Regions from separate parts of the Shewanella sp. SACH genome, predicted to be linked through region 1. Evidence: predicted binding sites of a transcription regulator. Region 1 holds the regulator's gene; each other region holds the start of a gene.

Region 1 (5,064 bases):
CGCTTCTTGCAAAGAGACTTGGCTCTTCGACAAAGGATGCAAACGGCGGGTCTCGCTGTAACGCTTAAGCAGAATTTTATCGCTGGAATTGAGGAAGAAGCTGGTTAACTCAGTATCAGGAGGCAGGCTCGCGAGTTGCTTCACTAAGACTTTATCCTGCTCAGGCATGTTACGCACGTCGACACTGATGGCGACGAGATCGTTACTGCCTTTGAGTTGCTCAAGCAAAGTGCCGATTAAGGGCAAGGGAAGGTTATCGACACAATAATAGCCGAGATCTTCGAGTACCCTTAGGGCGACAGATTTGCCTGAGCCTGAGCGGCCCGACACTATGACCAGTTTCATCCAGTGATTACCTGATAGAGTTCCGTTTCATCATGCGTCTTGCGTAATTGCTTTAATATTTGCTTGTCGCTCAGCTTTTCGGCCATGCAAGACAAGGTACTTAAGTGCTGCTGACATTGGTCTGCAGGCACCAGTAGTGCAAATAAAATATCAACAGGTTGCTTATCGATAGCATCGAATGCTATCGGCTCTTCACACTTAATGAGTATGGCAATGGGCTGATCTATATCGGCTAGTCGACCATGTGGAATGGCGATGCCGTTACCTATACCTGTGCTCCCCATCTTTTCGCGCGCCACTAGGCTTTCGAATATCTCTTGAGATGAGAGGGTCGGGTACTGGGCAGCGACTAAGTCGCTGATGAGTTCCAGTACCTTTTTCTTGCTGCCCGGAGTGGCGCAGGTAGTGCACTCCGGCCGCAGTATGGTACAAAGTTCCATTATTAGTGTTTTGTTAACTTCTCTTTGTGTTTAATAACCTGACGATCAAGCTTGTCAATCAGGGCGTCTATAGCGGCATACATGTCAGCATGCTCTGAAGTAGCAAAAACTTCACCACCGATAAGATTTATTCTCGCTTCGGCAATCTGTTGCATTTTCTCGACATTGAGCACAACGTGCACATTATTGATCTGTTCGAAATGGCGTTCAAGTTTTGAAAACTTTTCTTCTACATATGCGCGTAACGATTCGGTAATTTCGACATGGTGTCCACTCAGGTTTATTTGCATAGAAACGTCCTCCGATATCCACTGTAGGTTATAAACTTTTACGCTGATTAGAAGGCGGAATGAGCATAGCCTCTCGGTACTTCGCAATGGTTCTGCGGGCTACGTTGATCCCTTGTTCTGCCAGAAGCTGTGCCATCTTACTGTCGCTTAATGGTTTTTTCTGGTTTTCCGCTGCAACCAGTTTCTTAATGAAGGCTCTGATTGCTGTGGATGAGCACTCCCCACCATCGTCAGTACCGACGTGGCTAGAGAAGAAGTATTTTAGTTCAAAAAGTCCCTTAGGGGTATGCATGTATTTCTGTGTCGTCACCCTTGAGATGGTCGACTCATGCATTTCTACCGCTTCGGCAATATCGTTAAGCACCATAGGTTTCATGGCTTCTTCACCGTATTCAAAGAAACCTTGCTGATATTGGACGATACAGTTCGCCACCTTCAACAGGGTATCATTACGGCTCTCTAAACTCTTGATAAACCATTTAGCCTCTTGCAGATGACCACGAATAAATTGGCTATCGGCTTGGCTTTTAGTGCTGCGCGCCATCGAGGCATAATGTTGGTTTACATTGATTTTTGGCATGCAGTCAGGATTCAGCTCAACCACCCAGCGGCCATTTTTCTTCGACACTGACACATCTGGGATGACGTATTCGTCATCGTTGGGCGTAATCAATAAACCTGGGCGGGGATTGAGAGTTTGGATAAGCGCGATGCCGTCTCTTAATTCATCCTCTTTTAATTTAGTCTTACGCATCAACAATCTAAAATCGCGGGCGGCGATCAGATCTAAATGATCTTTGATCAGCATGCGGGCGTTTTCTAGGTTGGGCGTGTCAGCGGCAAAATGCGACAGTTGGATCAACAGGCACTCGCTTAAATCGCGGGCGGCAACACCAATGGGATCAAAATGTTGAATGCGCTTTAGTACGGCTTCGACTTCGTCGAGCTCAACCTCAGAATTGCCCATGGCTTCGAGGATTTCGTCAGTGCTTTGGGTGAGATAGCCTTGATCGTCGATGGCATCAATAATAGCGGTGGCAATGGCTAAATCGGTTTCAGAAAACGGTGTGAGGTTTTTTTGCCATTCTAAGTGTTCATACAAGCCTTCACTGGTCTCACCTTGGAAGGGCATATCATCTTCACGACTGCCGCCGGGGCCAGAATTAGGGGAGGCGGTGAACACTTCATCCCACGTGGTGTCCATGGGCAGTTCGTCGGGCATGGATTCTTTGGTTAAGGACTCTGCCGTGTCTATGGTGGAGCTGTCTTTTTCTGGCGGCAGGGTGCTAGATTCACTGAAATCCGTATCGGATAGCGTTTGGTTTACAGGGTCTTTAGTGGCGTCGAATTGATCCTCTTCCAGCTCGAGAAGGGGATTAGAATCTAAGGCTTGCTGGATCTCTTGCTGCAGTTCTAATGACGACAGTTGCAACAGACGGATGGCCTGTTGTAATTGTGGCGTCATGGTTAACTGTTGACCCAGTTTGAGCTGGAGTGACGCTTTCATGTTACCGCTGATCCCTACGTTATTATTGTTGGATGAGGTCGCTTGTTATCATCTTGAGTGGAGTCCAATGGTGGCATAAATTGCCTGCATTGGCTCCGCTTGATTAACTATAGCCTGAATTGTTCACCTAAGTACACAGCCCTAACTTGCTGATTGTCTAAGATCTCTGCGGGTGTTCCTTCGGCAATCAAGTTTCCGTGACTCACGATATAGGCATGTTCACACACATCTAATGTCTCACGGACATTGTGGTCTGTGATCAACACGCCAAGGCCACGACTTTTGAGCTGTTCGATAATCTTTTTAATGTCGATAACTGAAATCGGATCGACACCAGCAAAGGGTTCATCGAGCAAAATGAACTTAGGATTTGCTGCTAACGCCCGCGCAATTTCGACACGGCGACGTTCACCCCCCGACAATGACATGCCTTGGCTGTCACGGATATGGGTGATGTGGAACTCTTCAAGCAGATGCTCTAGCTCTTCTTCCCTTTGCTCTTTTTTTAATTCTTTGCGCGTTTGCAGCACGGCCATGATGTTGTCATGGACGGTCAGTTTACGGAAGATACTGGCTTCCTGTGGCAAGTAACCTATGCCTTTGCGGGCGCGCAGGTGCATAGGATCTGCGGTTAAATCATCATCGTCGATAAAGATGTGGCCTTTATCGCTTTTAACCAGACCGACGACCATGTAAAAGGTGGTGGTTTTACCCGCGCCGTTCGGGCCGAGTAGGCCAACGACTTGACCGGTTTTGACCGTCAGACTGACGTCTTTAACCACTTGGCGACTCTTGTAACTCTTCGCCAGATTTTGTGCTCTTAGGGTGATTTGGGTCATTTAGAGTCCTGCTTTTTCACAGGTTTATCTGCTGGCGCGTCTGGTTTGGCATCATCTTGATAGCTTTCTGGCTGAATAATCGTGATCACGCGATCGTCGCCACTGCCGGTACTCTCGGCAATCAATTTTTGCTGGATGATGTTGTAGCGGATCAAATTACCCGTCACTTGGCTGCCCGCTTGATCTAACGAGGCTAAACCTTTAAGTGTCAGGGTGCGGCTCGCCATATCGTAACGAATTTCTTTCGCGCTCGCTGAGGCTGGACGGCCATCGTCTAACACTTGGCTGTACGTCGCAGGGTTACCTGTGGCCACTAAAATTTTGCTATTTTCACCTTCGGCAGAAAATGCACGCAGTTGATCTGCATGGATTTTAATCGAACCTTGGGTGACTTCAACCGGACCAAAGAAGATGATCTGGTTGTTCTTGATATCTGCCGTTTGGCTCACAGCCTTGATTTTGACTTCCTGTTTCAGGTCGTCGACTTTAGCAAAGGCGCTCATGCTCATTATTAGCATTAGGCTGGCAAGTAATACGTTATTTTGCTTCATATGTTCCTACTACCTGACTGGTCAATTGCACTTCTTGCGCGTTGAGGTCGGCATAAAGGCCTTGGCCTTGAATATTAAAATCTTTCCCTGTGACGTAAATGGTGCGGTCAGAGGTCATTATCATCGTATTGAGATCGAGTTCCAGATAACTGGTGGACAAGGTCTGGATCGGTTCTTCTGGGCTAATGGCATCAATAATAACATTGTTTTCTAATACAACCTTGCCCGTTTCCTTGTTTAGCTTGCCCTGATCTGCTCTGAGTTGCCATTGTGCTTTACCTTGGTCTGGATAAACAAGATAAACAGGTTGAGTAAAGTAAGTTTGATTCGTTGAATCATAATGTTCCATGTGTTTCGCCGTCACACGGCTATTGACTAGCCCTTGTTCGTTGAACTCAACACTGCGCAGATCTTCAACGATGAAATCTGGGGTATTTTGATCTTTTACTCTGTTATCGGTATCACCGCTGTGTTTGTTCTGCACTTGCCAATAAAGCACTAATGCCGTTCCAAAAAAAGCGATAATCGCGAGTGTCACACGACTCATATACTCATTCCATGGGCCGAAGTGAATTTATTTTGACTGAGTAGCAATAGATCTGTGAGTTCACGCAAGGCACCGTGGCCGCCATTGAGCGTAGTCACAAAGTGGGCGTGCTGACGAACATAGGGATGACCATCGGCTACGCTGACTGCTAAACCGACGACATTCATTACTGGCAGATCGACAATATCATCACCGATATAAGCCACTTCTTCTGGGGTAACACCATAGAGTGCGAGCAATGCTTCATAGGGCTCGAACTTATTGTCTACGCCTTGGTAGATATGAGTTACGCCAAGCGCCGTCATACGGTTTTCAACGATTTTGGATTGACGTCCAGTGATCACCGCAAGATTAAAACCGCTGGTGAGTATCGAGCGCACGCCATAGCCGTCGCGAGTGTGGAAGGCTTTTAGCTCTTCGCCGCTATTGCTTAGGTAAATACGACCATCGGAAAACACCCCGTCGACGTCACAGATCAACAGTTTAATCTTTTGCGCGCGTTGCCACACATCATCACTGATTGGGCCGTAAAATCCTTGCTGTGG
Region 2 (5,064 bases), 800 kb from region 1:
GTGAATTGGTTGAAATTCTCGATGTAGAAAAAATCTTAGATGAGATTTCACCGGTTAAAACCGCTATCAGTGAAGAAGCAAATGAAAAGCTGACCCTCGACAGAACCCAGCATTACCATATTATGGTTATCGATGATTCTGCCGTGGCGCGTAAGCAAATTATTCGTTCACTCGAGTCATTGAACTTACAAATTGATACCGCAAAAGATGGTCGAGAAGCGTTAGATAAGCTTAAAGAAATCGCCAAAGAAATGGACAATGTTGCCGATGAAATCCCTCTCATTATCTCAGACATTGAGATGCCTGAAATGGATGGCTATACCTTGACCGCTGAGATCCGAGACGATCCTAAGCTCAAGCATATTAAAGTGGTACTGCATACGTCGTTAAGTGGTGTATTCAATCAGGCAATGGTTCAAAAAGTGGGGGCCAATGACTTTATCGCTAAGTTTAATCCCGACGAACTGGCTGCTGCTGTGAATAAACACTTAAGTTTGTAAGTGCAGTAGTTAGTACCTAGATACGCTTTACGCTATAATCTCGACTTTATAACATGATGGTTTCGCACTGATTTTGGTGCTTGCTATAGGATTTAGGATGTGAATGTGCCAAATAAATCACTCGCTGAAGCTGAATATAATCAATTTAGGTTGTTCTTAGAGCAACACAGCGGCATCGTACTGGGTGAAAATAAGCAATATCTGGTGCGCAGTCGTCTAGCTCCTCTGATGGGGAAATATAACCTGCCATCCTTATCCGATGTGGTTAAGCATTCGATGAAGCCAACGGAACGTGCACTTCGGGCTGAAGTGATCGATGCTATGACGACCAATGAAACCCTTTGGTTTCGTGATCGTTATCCATTTGAGTTATTGCATAACGTTTTGTTACCTGAGTACAGTCGTTTAGGTCGTCCACTTAAGATTTGGTCAGCCGCGTGTTCATCTGGGCAAGAACCCTATTCATTGGCGATGACGATTCTTGAGTATCAGCAGAAGAAGCCTGGTGCGCTTGCGGGTAGTGCGTCAATTCAAGCCACTGATTTATCGCCTTCCATGTTGGAACGTTGCAAAAATGCTGAGTACGATAGCTTGGCATTAGCGCGCGGTTTATCCGAGGAGCGTAAGCGTCAGTTTTTTGATGCTTTGCCTTCAGGCAATATGAAGTTAAAGGATAATGTTAAGCGTTTGGTGAACTTTAGGGCACATAATCTGCTTGAAAGTTATAGCTTACTTGGTAAGTTCGACATTATTTTTTGCCGCAATGTGCTGATTTATTTTGCGCCTGAGGCAAAGGCAAAAATTTTGCGGCAATTCGCTGCCGCTCTTAATCCAAAAGGGATTCTATTTCTCGGTGCTTCTGAATCTATTGCTGGTTTAACGGATGAGTTTGACATGGTCCGTTGTAACCCTGGGATTTATTACCAGAAAAAGACTTAAGTCTGCTGCTTTAAAGAAAATTACCGACATTTGTCGGTAATTTTTTACCCATCACTTGCTCATCCCTATTGTTATTCTCATTATTCTCCTATGTTGGCACATGAATTGCTTTATTTCCGTGAGTAACACGAGGAGGCAATTTTATGGCGATCAATTTTGATAATGCACTGGGTGTGCATCAGTACACTCTCGGTATTAGAGCGCAGCGAGCTGAAGTCATTTCGAGCAATATCGCTAACGCCGATACGCCACATTATAAAGCCCGTGATGTAGATTTTTCTGCGGCAATGCAGGCCGCCCGTGGCCAACAACAGCAGCGTAATAGTCTTGAAATGCAAGAGGCAGACAAGCATTTTGGTCTTGCTGAGTTGACTGGTCAATTTGTTAAGTTCCGCGTGCCAAATCAACCCGATACTGGTGATGGTAATACAGTTGATATCCAACAGGAACAATCGGCATTTATGCAAAATGCCCTTGAATATCAAATGTCGCTTGGTTTTTTAGACAGTAAGTTTAGTGGCATGAAGAAAGCGCTGAGAGGGGATTAATCATGAGTTTATTTAGCATATTTGATGTTGCTGGCTCAGGAATGTCGGCTCAATCGGTCAGGTTGAACACCACTGCGAGTAATATAGCTAACGCTGATTCCGTCTCGAGTAGCGTAGATAAGACCTATCGTTCCCGTCATCCTATTTTTGAAGCTGAAATGGCCAAAGCCCAAAGTCAGCAACAAGCCTCTCAAGGTGTTGCGGTAAAAGGTATTGTTGAAAGTGATAAACCACTACTAAAAGAATACTCGCCCGATCATCCAATGGCGGATGCGGACGGCTTTATTTATAAACCGAATGTTAATGTCATGGAAGAAATGGCAGATATGATTTCTGCTTCGCGCTCATATCAAATGAATGTTCAGGTCGCTGAAGCAGCTAAGTCTATGCTGCAACAAACACTTGGGATGGGTAAATAACATGTGTTACTTAGGAGGTAAGCTGTGAGCCTCATTAATCAAATTAACCAAGCATCGGCGCAGACGGCTCAAAATAAGAGTCAGTCAAATGCTGTTACGACCAATTCATCAACCAGCTCAACGGGCAATCCGTTTCTTGATGGCATACGTTTGCCAAAAGATTCGATAGTACCGGAAGCGAAAAGCCAACAGTTAACTCAAGATGATTTTTTCTCGTTATTAAGCCAACAGTTATCGATGCAGGACCCTTTTAAGCCTGTTGACAATGATCAAATGATTGCGCAGATGGCATCATTTTCGACGGTTGATGGTATCGGCAAGTTAAATGATGAAATTGTTAACTTAAACAGTGTCATGACGTCGAGCCAAGCACTGCAGGCATCGGGACTTGTTGGTCGTAAGGTTTTGATCCCAACCGATACTGGTAATATTTCCGCAGAAAGCCCAACGATGAAAGGTGTAGTCAGTACCCCTGATAAAATTCCAGAGATTACTGTGCGTATCGAAGATGAGAAGGGCCAAGTTGTCACAACCTTTAAAGTCGATGGTAGCGATGGTGGTAACGTCGATGTGAACTGGGATGGTTTAGATAAGAATGGCCAGCCAGTGGTCGCAGGTAACTATACGATTAAGGCGAGTGGTTTAGTGGATGGGAAATCCCAAGAGCTGCCCGTTTCAACCTATGCTCATGTGAGTAGCGTTTCTTTAGGGACGGCCAGTACCGGCGCCATTCTTAACTTGAGAGGCGGTATGGGGATCAAGTTAACCGACGTGTTAGCTGTGTCTGAAACTTAAGTTTATACAAAATAATTTTGTAGAATCCGAATTGGGCGTTTGTTGTCCGCAATTGAATTGAGTCAAAAGTAGAGGTGAATTATGTCGTTTAACATTGCATTGAGTGGCATTTCTGCCGCACAGAAAGATTTAAACACCACGGCGAACAACATTGCGAATGCGAATACCATTGGCTTTAAAGAATCGCGAGCTGAATTTGCGGATGTTTACGCTAATTCTATTTTTTCAAATTCCAAAACAGCTGTCGGTGGTGGTGTCGCAACGAGTCAGGTCGCCCAGCAATTCCATCAAGGCAGCTTACAGCTGACAAGTAACTCCCTTGATATGGCAATTAAAGGCGGTGGCTTCTTTGTCACTGCCTCTGAGATCGGCAGTCTTGACCATTCGTTTACTCGTGCAGGGGCATTTAAAGTCGATTCAAATAACTACATGGTTGATTCTGCTGGTAATTTTTTGCAGACGTTCCCTGTGGATAAAGATGGTAACTCGACATCGGTAAGTTTGACTACAGCTAAACCAGTGCAAATCCCTGATACTGCAGGTAGCCCAATAAAAACTGAAAATGTCAGTTTACAAATGAATCTAAATGCTAAGGAAAGTACCCTTGACCCTGCTGCATTCGATCCTCTAGACCCTAAGACATACAATAACGTTACCTCAATGACTATGTATGACTCACTCGGTGAGCCACACATCATGACAACCTATTTTGTTAAGCCTAATGATGCCTCTTATAATGGAGAGAGCAATTGGGTGGCCTATTACGCTATTGATGGTAAACAAGTCGATCTAGATGGTGCTGCAGGTACTTATCAAACGGATACTACGGGCGATGGTAATCCTGACTCAACCAGTACAGCGCAAACAACCGGCGGTTGGAAGGGCTCTGTACTCAAGTTCAATTCTGTTGGTGTCTATACCGGTAGTGATCCAGCGGTCGTTAAGACTGAGACTTTAGGTGTGGGTGGTGCAGGCGTTTTAGGTGCTGGAGCTGATGGCACTCAAGATTTAACAATCAAGTTTAATGCGCCAACTCAATATGCTGCTCCTTTTGCGGCAACAGAGTTAACACAAGACGGTACTACTGTTGGTCGTTTAACTAACGTTGAAATTGGTGCTGATGGTTTAATTACTGCAAGTTACTCGAACGGCTCAAGTGTGCCTTTAGCGCGGGTTGCCTTGGTTCGATTTGCTAATGAACAAGGTTTAACACAAGTGGGTAACACTTCGTGGAAAGCTAGCTTGAATTCTGGCCCTGCTCTTGCTGGTGAGGCAAACAGCGGTACTTTTGGTAGCATAAGTTCATCGGCGTTAGAGCAATCGAACATCGATTTGACCACTGAACTGGTCGATTTAATTTCTGCGCAGCGTAACTTCCAAGCGAACTCTCGTACCCTTGAAGTGAACAACACGCTGCAACAAACCGTATTACAAATTCGCTAATCATTACATTGTTTGACTAAGTGTTGCCGCCAGTGGCAACACTTAGCCTTTATCTAGCTGTCAATTCACTTCATTTTCCTATTCTTCAATTCTATCAGTAAATTAAACGTCAATTTTGTTGGCATGATGCTTGCTTTGCTATTGTCATGTAGAAAATTTGACGGAGCAGTCTGTGGACAAATTCCTTTATGTCGCTATGAGTGGCGCCAAGCAAAATATGAATGAGCTGGCGCTCCGTGCGAACAACCTAGCCAACGCGAATACCGACGGTTTTAAATCCGATATGGCGCAAGCTCGCTCGATGCAGGCCTTCGGTGAAGGATTGCCGACAAGGGTGTTTGCGATGACAGAATCTCCGTCAGCAAATTTTCGCTCAGGTCCAATAAAAACGACTGGACGGGATCTCGATGTTGCCATTAA
Region 3 (5,064 bases), on a different contig from region 1:
CACACATTAGACCAAGGAAGCCTGCCACGCCGTGTACTGAAATCGCGCCCACTGGATCGTCAATCTTAATGCGATCTAAGCCCACAATCGAGAACACCACCACGCCGCCCGCAACTAAGCCAATCACACCCGCCATTAACAGTGAAGGTGAAAGAGGATCTGCCGTAATAGCCACTAAACCCGCCAAAATACCGTTGAGTATCATGGTTAAATCCGCTTTACCCCAAATCATCTTACACACGATCAGCGCAGAGATAGCACCGAACGCCGCCGCAGTATTGGTATTAACAAACACTTTTGCCACTGAGCTCGCATTCGCCGCATCCGACACCATTAATTGCGAGCCACCGTTAAAGCCAAACCAGCCCATCCACAGAATAAACATACCTAAGGTTGCCATCGGCAAGTTAGAGCCAGGGATAGGATTCACTTGACCGTTAGGGCCATATTTACCCTTACGCGCACCGAGCAATAACACACCCGCAATCGCCGCCGTCGCACCTGTCATGTGCACAATACCGCTACCGGCAAAGTCCACAAAGCCCAGTTTAGAGATAAAACCTTGGCCCCAAGTCCAATACCCTTCTACTGGATAGATAACCGCTGTCATCACCACAGAGAAGAACAGGAAAGCCCATAACTTCATCCGTTCCGCCACAGCGCCAGAGACAATTGACATCGCCGTTGCCACAAACACCACTTGGAAGAAGAAGTCAGATTCTAATGCATGGCTCGCATCTGATGATTGAGAACCGATTAAGGTACCAATCGATGGCAACCAACCCCCTTCAGTGTTATCCACATACATGATGTTGTAGCCAACCAGCAGATACATCACACAGGCAATCGCGTACAACACAACGTTCTTAGTTAAAATTTCAGTGGTGTTTTTAGAGCGAACTAAACCCGCTTCTAACATGGCGAATCCTGCCGCCATCCACATAACTAACGCACCAGAAATCAAAAAGTAAAAGGTGTCGAGTGCAAAGCGTAGTTCAGTGACTGTGCCGCCTAATTTTGTTAATTCTTCCATTGTCAGCCCCTTATAGCGCTTCTGTATCGAGTTCACCCGTACGGATACGGATAGCTTGTTCTAAGTCGACGACGAAGATCTTACCGTCGCCAATTTTCCCCGTATGGGCCGCAGTGGTAATGGCCTCAATCAACATGTCGAGATTTTCAGCCTTAGTGGCAATTTCTAGTTTTACTTTTGGCAAAAAATCCACCTGATACTCGGCGCCACGATACAACTCTGTGTGCCCTTTTTGACGGCCAAAACCTTTAACTTCGGTCACCGTCATGCCTTCAATACCTATTCCGGCGATAGCTTCACGGACATCATCCAACTTAAATGGCTTGATGATAGCGCTGACTAGTTTCATCCTGACCTCCAAAAAAACGCGATTGTTATTAACTTGTATCAAAGGTAATTCAATCATTAGGCCAACAATTTAACTTACTGATTATTTTAAACTTTAACTAAAAAAGGTTATTTTTAAAGGTTAAAAATGCACCATAATCGAGCACAAACAAGTGCAACGCACTCTTTTAGTGAGCAGTTTAAGTGCAACAGCTATTCGACCTTAGGCCTATTGGTAACAAGGTTAAATTGGGGTCTACTGGGGGAAGCGTAAATCGAGATGAAATCTGAGCATCACAGCACAAGTTCTTAGACAAAAGCGAAGATCATCACTAAGACAATCATCAAGCGCAGAAGGAAGGCCCGATGTTAAAACCCGAAGAATGTGTTCTCGTTATCGTTGATGTGCAGGGAAAACTTGCACAAATCATGGATAACAGTGACAAGCTGCACCAACAACTACAGACCTTAATCCAAGGTGCACAATTATTTGAAATACCCATACTGTGGTTAGAACAGCTACCCGATAAACTCGGAGCAACCAGTCCTGAGCTTCAAACCTTGCTAGAGAAAACCGGCTCCCCTATTGCAAAGCAACATTTTAGCGGCTGGCACTGTGAAGAGTTTGCGCAGGCACTCACTAAGACAAATTGTAAACACGTCATACTGGCGGGCATTGAAACCCATGTGTGTGTTTATCAAACCTGTTGTGACCTTATAGAACAGCAATATTCGGTGCATCTCGTGGCAGATGGCGTCTCGTCACGCAGTGCCGATAATAAACAACTGGGTATTCAGATGATGACGACCAGAGGCGCCTTATTAACTAACGTGGAATCGCTATTATTTGAATTACAACATCAAGCCCAAGGCGAGCGCTTTAGGGCATTATTAAAACTGATAAAATAGCAATTCACTCCTTGGCTCTAATGAAGTAAACAGCCCTTGGTTCAGGCATGACGTTGACATTCACTCCCATAAAAAAGCCCTCGCTGAGTCAGCGAGGGCTTTTGCTTACATGAGGGGTTAGCTCAGGTTAAAAACAATTTGTTAAACACTATTTATAAGTGGCTTCGCGTTTTTTCGCTTCTTCATCCCACTTAGGTAACATGTCTTTCTTAAATGCTTCTTTCTCTGCATTCATTTTTTCCATGTCCATACCTAAAGCGGCTTGTGCCTTGGCTTTAGTAGAAATATCTGGGATCGCGATAGGATCTGTGATGCCTTTTTTCGCTAACAATTGCGCTAATTTAACCCGCGCATCTGCCGCTTTATCTACCGCTGTCCCTAGGATACGTAAGACTTCTTCAGGGGCATGCGCAGCAGCGCCATGTGAAGCAATCGCATAGTCCCAACGCCATTGTGAATGGCGGATATCGGTTAGAATGGGCTTCATTTCCGCTTCAGTTGCACCGGCTTTCCAAGCGGCAGCGGCTTCAAAGTGCGCTTTCACCAGTTGCGCTTCGGCGCGGCCTTTTAGCTCTTTCACTTTAGCTTTACGTTCGTTGGTCAAGCCGACTAAGAACTCTTTACTTTGGCTGTGGCACGTCGCGCAGGTTTCTTCAAAACGATCAAATGGGTTACCCACTTTATGATCTGTGTACTTACGGCCCTTGTCGTTGGTTACTTTTGGCATGTGGCAATCAACACAGCTCACATCATTCTTACCATGAACACCGAGTTTCCAAGTTTCATAGCCAGGATGCTGCGCTTTTAACATAGGGGTTTTAGACAGCGCATGCGTCCAATCTGAGAACTCAATACCGTCGTAATAGGTTTCCATTTGCTCAACGGTTGTGCCCATATCCCAAGGGAATTTAACGAAACCTTTTCTGCCTTCTTTTTTATCGAAGTAGTATTCAACGTGGCACTGACCACAGACCATTGATTGCTTGTCTTTTTTTGACGCTTTGGCAAAGGGTGTGCCTAATGCTTCCATACCACGTTCAGCAAAGGGGCGAGAGATGCGCAGTTTTGGCGTGCCTTTTTCATGGCAGTCACCGCAGCCTATGGTGTTCACCACTTCTGGGCCGCCTTTTGCCCATTTGCCTTTGAAGTAACCATCTTCGCCTTGTTCTTCAATCAAACGCGGCACATCAGGGCTCTTACAACTCCAACAAGCCATCGGCATTGGGCCATCTTCCGCGTTGGTGGGTGCGCCAGTACGCAGAGTGTTACGCACATCCGTAATAGCGTACATGTGACCACGTGGTGCGTTGTAATCTTTAGCAAAACCATAACCTGCCCACAGTACGACTAAGCTTGGGTCCGAGGCCAACACATCGGTATTCTCAGTGCTTTTATCTGTGTCATGCCAACTGGCGTATTGATTAGCAAATTTGTCTTTAAAAACTTCGTTACGAGGCTCTGTTTTATCACTCGCCATTGCGCCCGCCGCCATGAAGCTGGCGGCAACCAGTGCACTCAGTGCAAAGGACTTACCTGTCATCTTCTTCATCATCTCATCTCCGCGTTGCATTATTGTTGTAAAACACGACATCTCCATGATCAAAGTTAGTGACTAAACCCTGCCAAAAATATACCTCTTAGGGGGTATCTGGGTTGAAGTTTGCGCTAGATCAAAATGTAAAGGTGTTGTTGTTCACATTTTTATGCTTTTGTTAATGTATTACATTATTTTCTAATGTAAAAAACCACTGCAAAGTGCCATAACAGCGGCCATTAAAATGAATAGCGGATTAATGAAACGAGGCAGTCTAACCTCAAAAATTCTAGGATTGATGCTAGTACTCATTCTGCTATCTAGCAGTTTATCGACCTTTGCTATCATCAATTTGTCCTACAGCTTAGGCGATGCTAAGGCAATTAACGCCTCGGGTTCTTTGCGGATGCAAAGCTACCGGCTGATGTTTTACGCCAACTCTGGCAGTGATGCCGCGCAGGACAAAATCACCGAATTCGAAAATACCCTCTATTCTGATACCTTAAAGCCTTCGGACAGTTGGTTTAGCCCACGGAAGATTGCCGATCAATATCAGCTCGTGATCGATAAATGGCTGGTGATGAAGTACTACATAGAGCAGGAAAACTCCCGCGATTATGTAGCGTCACTAAAGGACTTTGTCGATACCATAGATTTACTGGTACTGGAGATGGAACACCACGCCGCCTTTAAACTCAGGCTCCTCGCTGCCAGCCAAATATTAGGCTTGAGCGTCATGCTGATTATCGCCTTTGTGGCGGTGCGTTTTACTAAAAAGAAAGTGGTGATCCCGCTGCAAAAACTAATGGAGTCGGCGAATACTATTTCTAAGGGCAATTTTGAAATCGAAATGCCCGAAACCGAATATATCGAACTCACAGCGCTCACCCATGCCCTGCAAAAAACCGCCAAGGAACTCGCCATGCTTTATGGCGATTTAGAGTCGCAGGTGGCAGAGAAAACCTTAGCACTCACTCGGGCTAACAATGAGCTGGCATTTCTATACGATAACCTACTGACCTTAAACGCTAATAAGCTCGATTACAAAGCGCTCAAAGCGGCACTGAATCAGTTAAAAGGTTATGAGTCACTCGACTACCTAAGACTCATTATCCAGTATCCAGAGCAAGAGCTTGAAGTGATTGAGGCCGATGGCGGCTGGCCAGAGGTTACTCAAAACAGCACCCGTTTCCCGCTACAATTTGAGCAAGCAAATCTGGGCTACTTAGAGTTGATTGCCGATCAAACACCGAATATCGCG

The links. The regulator sigma-54, encoded in region 1, starts transcription at its own class of promoters, with help from an activator protein. The targets are predictions, from matches to a motif close to GTTGGCACGNNNNTNGNNT.
Region 2: the regulator sigma-54 is predicted to act here: its motif matches at 1,532-1,550, upstream of flgB (flagellar basal body rod protein FlgB).
Region 3: the regulator sigma-54 is predicted to act here: its motif matches at 1,430-1,448, upstream of BM607_RS17245 (P-II family nitrogen regulator).

What each region holds. Positions count from the first base shown of each region.
Region 1 is NZ_MPDG02000002.1:256,346-261,409, forward strand. Features, by position in the region: gene rapZ (RNase adapter RapZ) at 1-345, opposite strand, end outside; gene ptsN (PTS IIA-like nitrogen regulatory protein PtsN) at 342-785, opposite strand; gene hpf (ribosome hibernation promoting factor) at 788-1,075, opposite strand; gene BM607_RS08925 (RNA polymerase factor sigma-54) at 1,104-2,582, opposite strand; gene lptB (LPS export ABC transporter ATP-binding protein) at 2,690-3,421, opposite strand; gene lptA (lipopolysaccharide transport periplasmic protein LptA) at 3,418-3,972, opposite strand; gene lptC (LPS export ABC transporter periplasmic protein LptC) at 3,959-4,519, opposite strand; gene kdsC (3-deoxy-manno-octulosonate-8-phosphatase KdsC) at 4,516-5,064, opposite strand, start outside.
Region 2 is NZ_MPDG02000002.1:1,058,987-1,064,050, forward strand. Features, by position in the region: gene BM607_RS12580 (chemotaxis protein CheV) at 1-500, shown strand, start outside; gene BM607_RS12585 (protein-glutamate O-methyltransferase CheR) at 600-1,439, shown strand; gene flgB (flagellar basal body rod protein FlgB) at 1,583-1,987, shown strand; gene flgC (flagellar basal body rod protein FlgC) at 1,990-2,406, shown strand; gene flgD (flagellar hook assembly protein FlgD) at 2,431-3,201, shown strand; gene flgE (flagellar hook protein FlgE) at 3,283-4,644, shown strand; gene flgF (flagellar basal-body rod protein FlgF) at 4,817-5,064, shown strand, end outside.
Region 3 is NZ_MPDG02000005.1:91,645-96,708, forward strand. Features, by position in the region: gene BM607_RS17240 (ammonium transporter) at 1-1,033, opposite strand, end outside; gene BM607_RS17245 (P-II family nitrogen regulator) at 1,044-1,382, opposite strand; gene BM607_RS17250 (hydrolase) at 1,727-2,269, shown strand; gene nrfA (ammonia-forming nitrite reductase cytochrome c552 subunit) at 2,418-3,821, opposite strand; gene narQ (nitrate/nitrite two-component system sensor histidine kinase NarQ) at 4,048-5,064, shown strand, end outside.